One region of the Rhodococcus baikonurensis genome, then DNA from elsewhere that is predicted to be linked to it. Evidence: riboswitches for the same ligand, from Rfam matches in the RefSeq annotation. Region 1 holds a riboswitch; each other region holds the start of a gene.

What was found. A riboswitch is a leader RNA that binds a small molecule or an ion and turns the genes downstream of it on or off. The one in region 1 is predicted to bind S-adenosylmethionine.
Region 2: it holds a riboswitch for S-adenosylmethionine, as region 1 does, so the genes downstream of both, ABWI03_RS14690 (bifunctional o-acetylhomoserine/o-acetylserine sulfhydrylase) here and ABWI03_RS08870 (amino acid ABC transporter permease) in region 1, are expected to answer to the same signal.
Region 3: it holds a riboswitch for S-adenosylmethionine, as region 1 does, so the genes downstream of both, ABWI03_RS04250 (FAD/NAD(P)-binding protein) here and ABWI03_RS08870 (amino acid ABC transporter permease) in region 1, are expected to answer to the same signal.

What each region holds. Positions count from the first base shown of each region.
Region 1 covers NZ_JBEUOQ010000003.1:263,881-267,153, forward strand. Annotated here, with positions in the region: gene ABWI03_RS08865 (sulfite exporter TauE/SafE family protein) at 1-757, opposite strand, end outside; SAM riboswitch class I at 957-1,051, shown strand; gene ABWI03_RS08870 (amino acid ABC transporter permease) at 1,243-2,241, shown strand; gene ABWI03_RS08875 (amino acid ABC transporter ATP-binding protein) at 2,275-3,060, shown strand; gene ABWI03_RS08880 (ABC transporter substrate-binding protein) at 3,095-3,273, shown strand, end outside.
Region 2 covers NZ_JBEUOQ010000005.1:280,054-283,326, forward strand. Annotated here, with positions in the region: gene ABWI03_RS14685 (NADP-dependent isocitrate dehydrogenase) at 103-1,326, opposite strand; SAM riboswitch class IV at 1,632-1,772, shown strand; gene ABWI03_RS14690 (bifunctional o-acetylhomoserine/o-acetylserine sulfhydrylase) at 1,916-3,241, shown strand; gene metX (homoserine O-acetyltransferase MetX) at 3,238-3,273, shown strand, end outside.
Region 3 covers NZ_JBEUOQ010000002.1:18,514-21,786, forward strand. Annotated here, with positions in the region: gene ABWI03_RS04250 (FAD/NAD(P)-binding protein) at 1-1,344, opposite strand, end outside; SAM riboswitch class I at 1,349-1,442, opposite strand; gene fahA (fumarylacetoacetase) at 1,521-2,711, opposite strand; gene ABWI03_RS04260 (hypothetical protein) at 2,708-3,273, opposite strand, start outside.

The DNA.
Region 1 (3,273 bases):
GTCGCCACAGCCCGATCAGACCGACGGCGACAATCGTGTAGCGAAGTGCGGTGGGGGACAGGCGCCGTCCGTAGCGAGCACCCAGAACGCCACCGCCGAGTGACCCGACGGCGATCAAACCGGCTGCTGCCCAATTGATCTGGTCGAAAGCCAGGGTGATGTACATCCCCGCTGCAACGATGTTGACGAGCAGTGAGAGCAGGTTCTTCGCGCCGTTCATGCGCTGGAGGGTTTCCGGGAGGATGGCACCCATCACACCGATGAGGAGGATGCCCTGCGCGGCAGTGAAGTAGCCGCCGTAGATGCCGACTGCAAAGGTTCCGGCGGTCAGGAGCATCAGCCTTGTGGTGGACAGCGTCGTTTCCTCGGTGGAACGCTTCTTCGCCCAAGCCTGGATGCGTGGTTGGAGGAGGACGAGTGCGAGAGCCAGGATCAACAGCACCGGCACGATGGTTTCGAACAGTTTCTCGGGTAGATGCATGAGCAACCACGAGCCGAGTAGTGCCCCGGCGAGCGACGCCGGAATCTGCCAGCGCAGGCGTTCCCACTGCCCGGACAACTCACGCCGATAGCCCCATGTGCCCGACACTCCGCCGGCGACCAGTCCGACCGCGTTGGACATGGTCGCGGTGACCGGTGGCATGCCGAAGGCGACCAGGGTGGGGAACGTGATCAGTGTTCCACTGCCGACGACGGCGTTGATCGCGCCCGCGCCGATGCCGGCCAACAAGATGAAGAAAGCGTCGAGTCCACTCACTCCGCAGACGGTACGGCAGATGCGAAGTCGCTCCGGACGGCGGTCCCGGTCTTCATTCGAACACTCCATTCAACACGGCGGTCAAGGCTTTGGGCACCGTTGAAATCAGTGCGATTTCAACCTGATCGACCTTTCATTTCCCTTGCAGTGCAGGGAAATACAACATTTGACGACTCGGCAATTCGCGTCTAGTCTTTGCTCACCATCCAGAGCGACCGAGAGACCTGGCTCGTCGACGTCGCAGCAACCCCCCGAGTGATCGGGAGCGGGTGCTACCGCCAGGACCGATGGAAGGCATCACATGGGTTCCACTTCGCACGCTCCGCACAGGCGCCGTCACATCGATCTGTGCCGCACGGCTTCGTGTCACTGTCGCTGACCGAACTGTCGTCTTCGTAACTCGAGTGCATCTACTCGAGCACACAGCTGCGTTCCCATTTCCCGAAAGGTCTATTCGTGATGTCCACTCCGTCAGGTAGTGCGCCGTGAGCGCGCCCACCGATGTCCGCCCCGAAAAGTCGGTGGCCGAGCCGCAACTTCCCGACTCGGAGCTTGTCGTTGCTCGTACCTGGCACCCGCTGCGCTGGGTGATCAGCGCGGTCGTACTGGTACTGCTTGCCCAATTCATTCACGGACTCGTCGTCAACCCCGGCTGGGACTGGCCGACGTTCGCGCAGTACTTCACCGCGAAATCCGTGCTCGCCGCGTTGTGGGTGACGATCAAACTGACCCTGTGGGGGACGATCCTCGGATTCGGTCTCGGTGTTTTCCTGGCGCTCGGCCGTCTGTCGAAGAACCCGGTCCTGCAGGTGATCGCCTGGACCTACATCTGGGCCTTCCGCTCCATTCCGCTCATCGTGCAGTTGCTCTTCTGGTTCAACATCACGTACCTGTACCAGACGCTTTCTCTCGGAATACCTTTCGGGCCCGAGTTCTTCACCTTCCAGGTCAGTGGTGTGATCGGCGGATTCACCGCAGCGGTCATCGGTTTGGCGCTGCACCAGGCCGCGTACTCGGCCGAGATCATCCGTTCCGGAATCATCTCGGTGGATCACGGTCAGATCGAAGCTGCTTACTCGCTCGGTATTCCGCGCAGTCGCCAGTTCTTCAAGATCGTTCTCCCTCAGGCGATGCGGGCCATCCTGCCCAACGCGGCAAACGAGGTCATCGGACTGTTCAAGGGAACGTCCATCGTCTCCACCATGGCAATCGCCGAACTGTTCTACCAGGTGCAGGTCATCTTCGGACGCAACGGTCGAGTTGTGCCGCTGCTGATGGTCGCCACGATCTGGTACATAATCCTGACGACGTTGCTCTCGATCGGTCAGTACTACGTGGAGCGCCACGATCTGGTACATAATCCTGACGACGTTGCTCTCGATCGGTCAGTACTACGTGGAGCGCCACTACGCCCGCGGATCTGCCCGTGCCCTTCCGTTGACGCCGATACAGAAGGCGCGCAAGAAGTTCGAAGAGATTCGTGATGCGCGTCTCGATATTCCGAGAGGTGCGACCCGATGACCGCAGAGCTGGCTGAAGAGACGGTGTACGCCGTCGAAGCGCGCGGCATCCACAAGTCGTTCGGCGCGCTGGAAGTACTTGCCGGTGTCGATCTCCTGGTCCGCAAGGGCGAGGTGACCGTCATTCTCGGTCCGTCAGGTTCCGGCAAGTCCACTTTGCTGCGCACCCTCAATCACCTCGAGAAGGTCGACCGCGGGACCGTACGGATCGACGGAGAACTGATCGGATACCGGCGCAAGGGAAATCGGCTTCACGAACTGCGTGACCGCGAGATCCTGAAGCAGCGTTCACACATCGGATTCGTGTTCCAGAACTTCAACCTGTTTCCACACCTGACTGCGCTGGAAAACGTGGTGGAGGCGCCGCTCTCGGCCCAGAAGCGTGATCGTGACGAGGTGTACCGCGAGGCCCGCGCACTGCTAGAGCGAGTGGGGGTGGGGGACAAGGCAGACGAGTATCCCCGTCAACTCTCCGGTGGTCAGCAACAGCGCGTGGCGATTGCGCGAGCTTTGGCACTGAGGCCGGCGGTCATTCTCTTCGACGAGCCGACGTCGGCGCTCGACCCGGAACTGGTGGGCGAGGTTCTCGAAGTCCTGGCTCAGCTGGCTCGTGACGGCGCCACCTTGGTGATCGTCACGCACGAGGTCGGATTTGCTCGGGAAGTGGCGGACACCGCGGTCTTCATGGACGGCGGCGTCATCGTCGAACAGGGCCCACCTTCACAGGTGATCGACAACCCGGTCCACGAACGGACCAAGGCTTTTCTCTCCCGCGTCCTCTGACGCGACCTAGACACATTCCCGAAAGGAAAAATTGATGTTCTCCCCATCCCGTCGCGCGACCTTCCTGATTTCGGCTATCGCCACAGTCGGACTGCTCAGCGCCGCGTGCAGCAGTGCGGACGCCGAGTCGGACGGTGGACAGGTCACTGCCGCTGCGGGTTACAACCTCACAGCCGACCAGAATCGCATCACCACCGACAAGGTGGATTCCAT
Region 2 (3,273 bases), on a different contig from region 1:
AACTTCCAAGTGAGAGCGGGTGAGTTCACTCACGTGAGACCACGAACACAAATGGGACGCCCGGTTTCCCGGACGTCCCATCTGAAAGGTGAAGCGGTGAATCTACTTCGCGGCCATGGCCTTCTGCAGGTTCACGTCGAGTGCGCCGAGGAACTCCTCGGTGGTCAGGTAGCCCTGATCGCCGCCGACCAGCATCGAGAGGTCCTTGGTCATCTGGCCGCTTTCGACGGTCTTGATGACAACGTCTTCGAGCGCCTGCGCGAAGCCGATGACCTCAGGGGTGCTGTCGAGCTTGCCACGATGCTCGAGCCCGCGGGTCCACGCGAAGATGGACGCGATCGGGTTGGTCGAGGTGGGCTTGCCCTGCTGGTGCTGACGGTAGTGACGCGTCACGGTGCCGTGAGCAGCCTCTGCCTCACAGGTCTTTCCGTCCGGTGTCAGCAGAACCGACGTCATGAGGCCGAGCGAGCCGAAGCCCTGGGCCACGGTGTCGGACTGGACGTCGCCGTCGTAGTTCTTGCATGCCCAGACGTAGCCGCCCTCCCACTTGAGTGCGGAAGCGACCATGTCGTCGATGAGGCGGTGCTCGTAGGTCAGACCTGCGGCATCGAACTCAGCCTTGAACTCGGTCTCGTAGACGTGCTGGAAGATGTCCTTGAAGGCACCGTCGTACGCCTTGAGAATGGTGTTCTTGGTGGACAGGTACACCGGGTAGTTCTGCTGCAGTCCGTAGGTGAGCGACGCGCGAGCGAAGTCACGGATGGACGTGGTGAAGTTGTACTGCCCCTGGACGACGCCGCCCTCTTCGGGGAAGTTGACCAGTTCGTGCTCGATCGGTGCGCTGCCGTCCTCAGGCGTGTAGGTGATCATCACCTTGCCGGGGCCGGGGACCTTGAAGTCTGTGGCGCGGTACTGGTCGCCGAATGCGTGACGGCCGATGATGATCGGCTTGGTCCAGCCCGGAACGAGTCGCGGAACGTTGGAGATGATGATCGGTGCGCGGAAGATCGTGCCGCCGAGAATGTTGCGGATCGTTCCGTTCGGGGAACGCCACATCTTCTTGAGACCGAATTCCTCGACACGTGCCTCGTCCGGCGTGATCGTGGCGCATTTGACGCCGACGCCGTGCTTCTGGATCGCGTGCGCTGCGTCGATGGTGACCTGGTCGTCGGTCTCGTCGCGGTACTCGATACCGAGGTCGTAGTACTCGAGGTTCACATCGAGATACGGATGGATCAACTTGTCTTTGATGAACTGCCAGATAATGCGCGTCATCTCATCGCCGTCGAGTTCGACGACGGTGCCCTCAACCTTGATTTTGGACATGGGTGCTTCGCGTCCTCCTAGGAAGTTTCCCTGGTTACACGGTTGCGGTCACACTTTGTGAGTGGGTCCGCGAACGGTTCGATTATCAAACCTAGACGGTGTGGACTGATCTCGGGAGATGAGTCCCAAACAAGACAAGCGTACTGCTAACCCGTGAGGCTGCAACCGGCAGGTCCACCCACCGGTCTCTACTCGCGAGTAACTTTTGCCTGCTAGTGGGCTGCGTCGCTCTGTCTCGCGTGCGGTCGCGGCTCACATTTCGCCCCGTGTCAGGACTGCGCTCACTTCCCGGTAGAATCCGACTTGGTCATGAGTGCCAGCGTCAAGCCCCGGCTCGCTGGACGGCAACCCTCCAACCGCGGTGGGGTGCCCCGGGTGATGACCAGGTTTCCCGACGTGGATCTGCTCACGCAGTTCCACCGCAATTCGGGTGACAAGCGCGGGTCCGACAGGGACGGACCCCAGACCGGGCCGAGCCCCACGGAGGTAACTCAGTATGTGTCGCACTTGTAGATAGACCCCAGCACGGGGCGGCGATCCTTCGCCCCCGTCCGACATCTATCCGTCAGACCACTGGAGTGAACAAATCATGACCGACAACACAGCCGACGCCGCAGCAACTTCTGATCCGACCGCCAACTGGTCGTTCGAGACAAAGCAGGTGCACGCCGGGCAAACAGCGGACACCGCCACCAATGCGCGCGCTCTGCCGATCTACCAGACCACCAGCTACGTCTTCGACAGCACCGATCACGCTGCGGCACTGTTCGGCCTCGCCGAGCCGGGCAACATCTACACGCGGATCATGAATCCCACACAGGACGCCGTCGAGCAGCGCATCGCCGCCCTCGAAGGCGGAGTCGCCGCACTCCTGCTGTCCTCGGGTCAGGCTGCCGAGACCATCGCGATCCTCAACATTGCCGAGGCCGGCGACCACATCGTCTCCAGCCCGTACCTGTACGGCGGCACGTACAACCTCCTGCATTACACGCTTCGCAAGCTGGGCATCGAAGTCACGTTCGTCGAGGATCCCGACGATCTCGAGCAATGGCGCGACGCCATTCGCCCGAACACGAAGGCCTTCTACGGCGAGACGATCGCCAATCCCAAGAACCACATCCTCGATCTCCCAGGAATCTCGTCGTTGGCCCACGAGAACGGTCTCCCGTTGATCGTGGACAACACCGTTGCGACGCCGTACCTGCTCCGCCCACTCGAGCACGGCGCCGACATCGTCGTTCACTCCGCCACCAAATACCTTGGCGGACACGGCACAGCAATCGCCGGCGTCATCGTCGACGGTGGCACCTTCGACTGGACGCAGGGTCGCCACACGAACTTCACGACGCCTGATCCCAGCTACCACGGCGTCACCTTCGCAGACCTCGGCGCGCCGGCATTTGCACTCAAGGCGCGCGTCCAGCTGCTGCGTGATCTCGGCTCCGCCGTGGCGCCCTTCAACGCGTTCCTCATCGCGCAGGGCATCGAAACCTTGAGCCTGCGCATCGAGCGTCACGTGTCCAATGCACAAAAGGTCGCCGAATTCCTCGACGGCCACGGCGAGGTGGCCTCCGTTTCCTACGCGGGACTCCCGTCCTCACCATGGTTCGAACGCGGAAAGCAGCTGACGCCCAAGGGAACCGGCGCCATCGTCACCTTCGAACTGCCCGGCGGTATCGATGCGGGCAAGACGTTCGTCAACGCCCTGACGCTGCACAGCCACGTCGCCAACATCGGTGACGTTCGCTCACTCGTCATCCACCCTGCCTCGACGACGCATTCGCAGCTCACCCCCGAAGAGCAGCTAGCCTCCGGTGTCACACCCGGGCTCGTCCGCCTCGCGGTCGGAATCGAAGGAATCGACGACATCCTCGCCGATCTCACCGTCGGCCTGGCTGCGGTGGCAAACTCGTGACCGTGAACGAATTGGAGCCCAGGATCGACCTC
Region 3 (3,273 bases), on a different contig from region 1:
GCCGCGCCGCAACAATTCTCCGACGGTCATGTACGTCGACAGCAACGCTGAGAAGACAGCTGCGTCGGCGCTGAAATACGGGTCCGACCGGCGTGCGACGTCTGCCGAGATGTAGTCGGTGATCCTGAGTTGGACGTCGGCGAGTCCGTCGTAGCGCTCACCGCCGAGCGGGCGGTTCAGTCGCTCGAGATCTATACGGTCTTCCGGTTTCGGAACTGCGTTCTCGACCAGTTCCTGCAATCGAGGCGATCCCCAAGCCAGCGAGGCGAATTCGGCGTCGAACTCCTCCCAAGTGCCCACCGTTCGATCCGGGTGCGACGCGAACAGTTCGTGATAGTGGGCGCCTGCCAGTTCTTTCGACGCCAAGGGCCAGATGTCGTTTCGGAAATCCAACGGTCCGTCGCCGGGCACAAGATCAGCAGTGAAGAACCGTGGTAGCGGTGGCCGCGCGTCAGCGATCGAGTACGAAATCTTGGAGTGATACGGCACGCCGCGACGAGATCCGGCATACAACAGGGGTTCTCGACCCGAGGGAGCGTAAGTCAGGACGCCGTCTTCGCCGCGTTCGAAGCTGCCGCCACGGCTCTCGGCGAGGAGAACCATCCAGTCGATGAAAGCCAGCCCGAGTCCGGCGATCAGAACCGGTTCGCGTTCGGGAATGACATCGGCGTCGATGTCGGCGGTGTATCCAGGTCCTACGTAGGTCAACCCGTGGTCGGACGCAAAGCTGCTCAGCGCGGTTTCACGCGGAGCAGCCAACGCATCGGGGTGCCCCTGTGCGAGGAGGACGGCCGTCGCGTCGATGACAACTCCGTCGTCCAGATGAACCTTCTGCATCTTGCCGACGTTCACGATGTCGACCACGGATCGTCGATGAACCTGAACGTCGACGTGCGCCGGCGCAGAGTCGACTGCAGTCTCGAACACCCAGTTCAGGTATCGGCTCTGCAATGACCTCGATGCGAACGACGACGGCGTGACAGTCGGAACTTCTGCCGCGATCTCGGGCAATTCGGCAAGCTCAGCCGCGTTCTCGGCGACCCATTCCGCGAGCGTCGGGCCGGGTACTACCGGACCGGTGACCGCGGTGGTGTCGTCGGTGAACATCGTGACGTCAGCGGTTGTCGAATTCATCCACAGGAGCGGCGCCTGGCTGCCTCGCCAAATGCGGCCGGCGCCTGCCGGATATGGGTCGACGACGTGAATGTCGATCGGTGCGGGGTCAGTGTTCACCGATTCGTGAGCGAGGATCCGTTCGAGTACACCGGTACCACGGGGACCACCGCCCACGATCACGATGACAGCAGGTGTCCCCACCGAGGTACGGGGTCGATCGCCTGGCACGAGTCCTCCATCGGACCTGGCGGAAAGCACCCGCACCTCAGTAGAGGGGGTTGCTGCGACGTCAGGGAGCCAGGACTCTCGATCGCTCTGGATGGTTAGTCCAGCTTATCTTTGGAGAATCGTGAGGCAAGGAATTCCGGACATCAGATCAGCGTGAATCAAACAGTTGTCAATCGTTATCTTCCAGTTTGCGTTGCAGGCAGGATCCGCGCGTGAACATCGCCGAAGCCGATGCGTGAACCGCCGACCCCGGGAGCGGTGGCCGAGATGGAGATGGTGTCGCCGTCCTCGAGGAACGTGCGAGTCTCGGAGCCAACTGCAACGGGTTCTTTTCCGCCCCAGGTCAGTTCGATGAAGGCGCCGCGCTGATCCTTGTCCGGCCCGGAAATGGTTCCGGACGCAAAGAGATCGCCCGTGCTCGCCGCTGCGCCGTTGATGGTGGTGTGCGCGAGCATCTGCGCGGGCGACCAGTACATCTGGGCGTACGGAGGTCGCGAAACGACGTGACCGTTCCACTCCACGGCCAGATCTATGTCCAGGCCCCACTTCTCTTCACCGCGCAGGTAGGAAAGCGGTTCGGGATCCTGCACCGGAGTGTCGATTCGGGCTGCTTCGAGCGCAAGCAACGGAACAACCCACGGAGAGATGGACGTCGCGAAACTCTTCCCCAGATTCGGACCGAGGGGCACGTACTCCCACGCCTGGATGTCTCGGGCAGACCAGTCGTTCACGACGACGGCGCCGAAGACGTGCTCGGCAAATTCGTCCGGGGTGATGGAATCGCCCATCTTCGAGGGAGTTCCGACGATGAATCCCATCTCGGCTTCGATGTCGAGGCGACGAGACGGTCCGAAGTCCGGGCTTTCCTGATCGGGTGCCTTCCGCTGTCCGCAGGGGCGAACGATACCGGTGCCGGAGACGACGATGGTGCTCGACCGCCCGTGGTATCCGACGGGAAGGTGCTTCCAATTCGGCATCAAGGGGGCGGCGTCCGGGCGGAACAACCGTCCGAGGTTGGTTGCGTGATTCTCCGAGGCGTAGAAGTCGACGTAGTCGGCCACCGCGATCGGCAAGTGCAGGGTCACCGAGTCGACGGAAAACACGGCATCCGAGTCTATTTCGCCGGTCACGAGCTCCGTGATCCGGTTCCGCACCGAAACCCACTGATCTCGGCCCTGAGCCATGAATGCATTCAGGGTCGGTTCGGCGAAGACGGAATCACCCAGTGTCGCTGCGAGATCGACGACCGAGTCGGCGACCCGCACGCCGACGCGTGGTGACCCGCCTGCGGGGGAGAAGACCCCGTACGGCAGATTGTCGAGACCGAACAGTGAGTCGGCGGGAATGTCGATGGTCGTGACGGTCATACGAGAGTTCCTTCGGTTTTGTCGGAGCGGACGATCAATCCGAGGCCTTCCAGCTCGGTCAGAGGGTCCGAGATGCTGCAGGTACCGAACGAGAGGAATCGGCGACGCACCTCGCCTGCCTCGTCTTCGGTCAGGTCGGCCAGTGCCCGTGCGATCGACTCGCCATCGCGCTGCGCCAGTGCAGCAACAACTTCAGAACGATCGGCGCCCCGCCTCGCAGCGTCGACGGCCACCATGATGTTGAGGAAGCCGTGCTGTTCGAAGCCCGTCTCGGGATCGGTGTTGCGCACACCGTGGTGCAGTCCCGCAGTCGCCTTGAACGGGATATTCGCTCGGACGACGGAAATCAGCGCATCGGCGAGTTCGTCCTCGTTCGGGTACGCCTCGGCGACAATGCCTCCGGTGCGAAACTTCGCGGAGTACCCTGCGGTTTCGAGAGCCGTGAGATAGTCGGCGCGCCGGCCGCCTCGGGGCACCTCGACAAAAATAGCGATGTCGGGATGAGCGGCATGGACACGGGCGAGCTCCGCGAAGGCGGCATCGGCCTCCAGTCCGTCAGGAA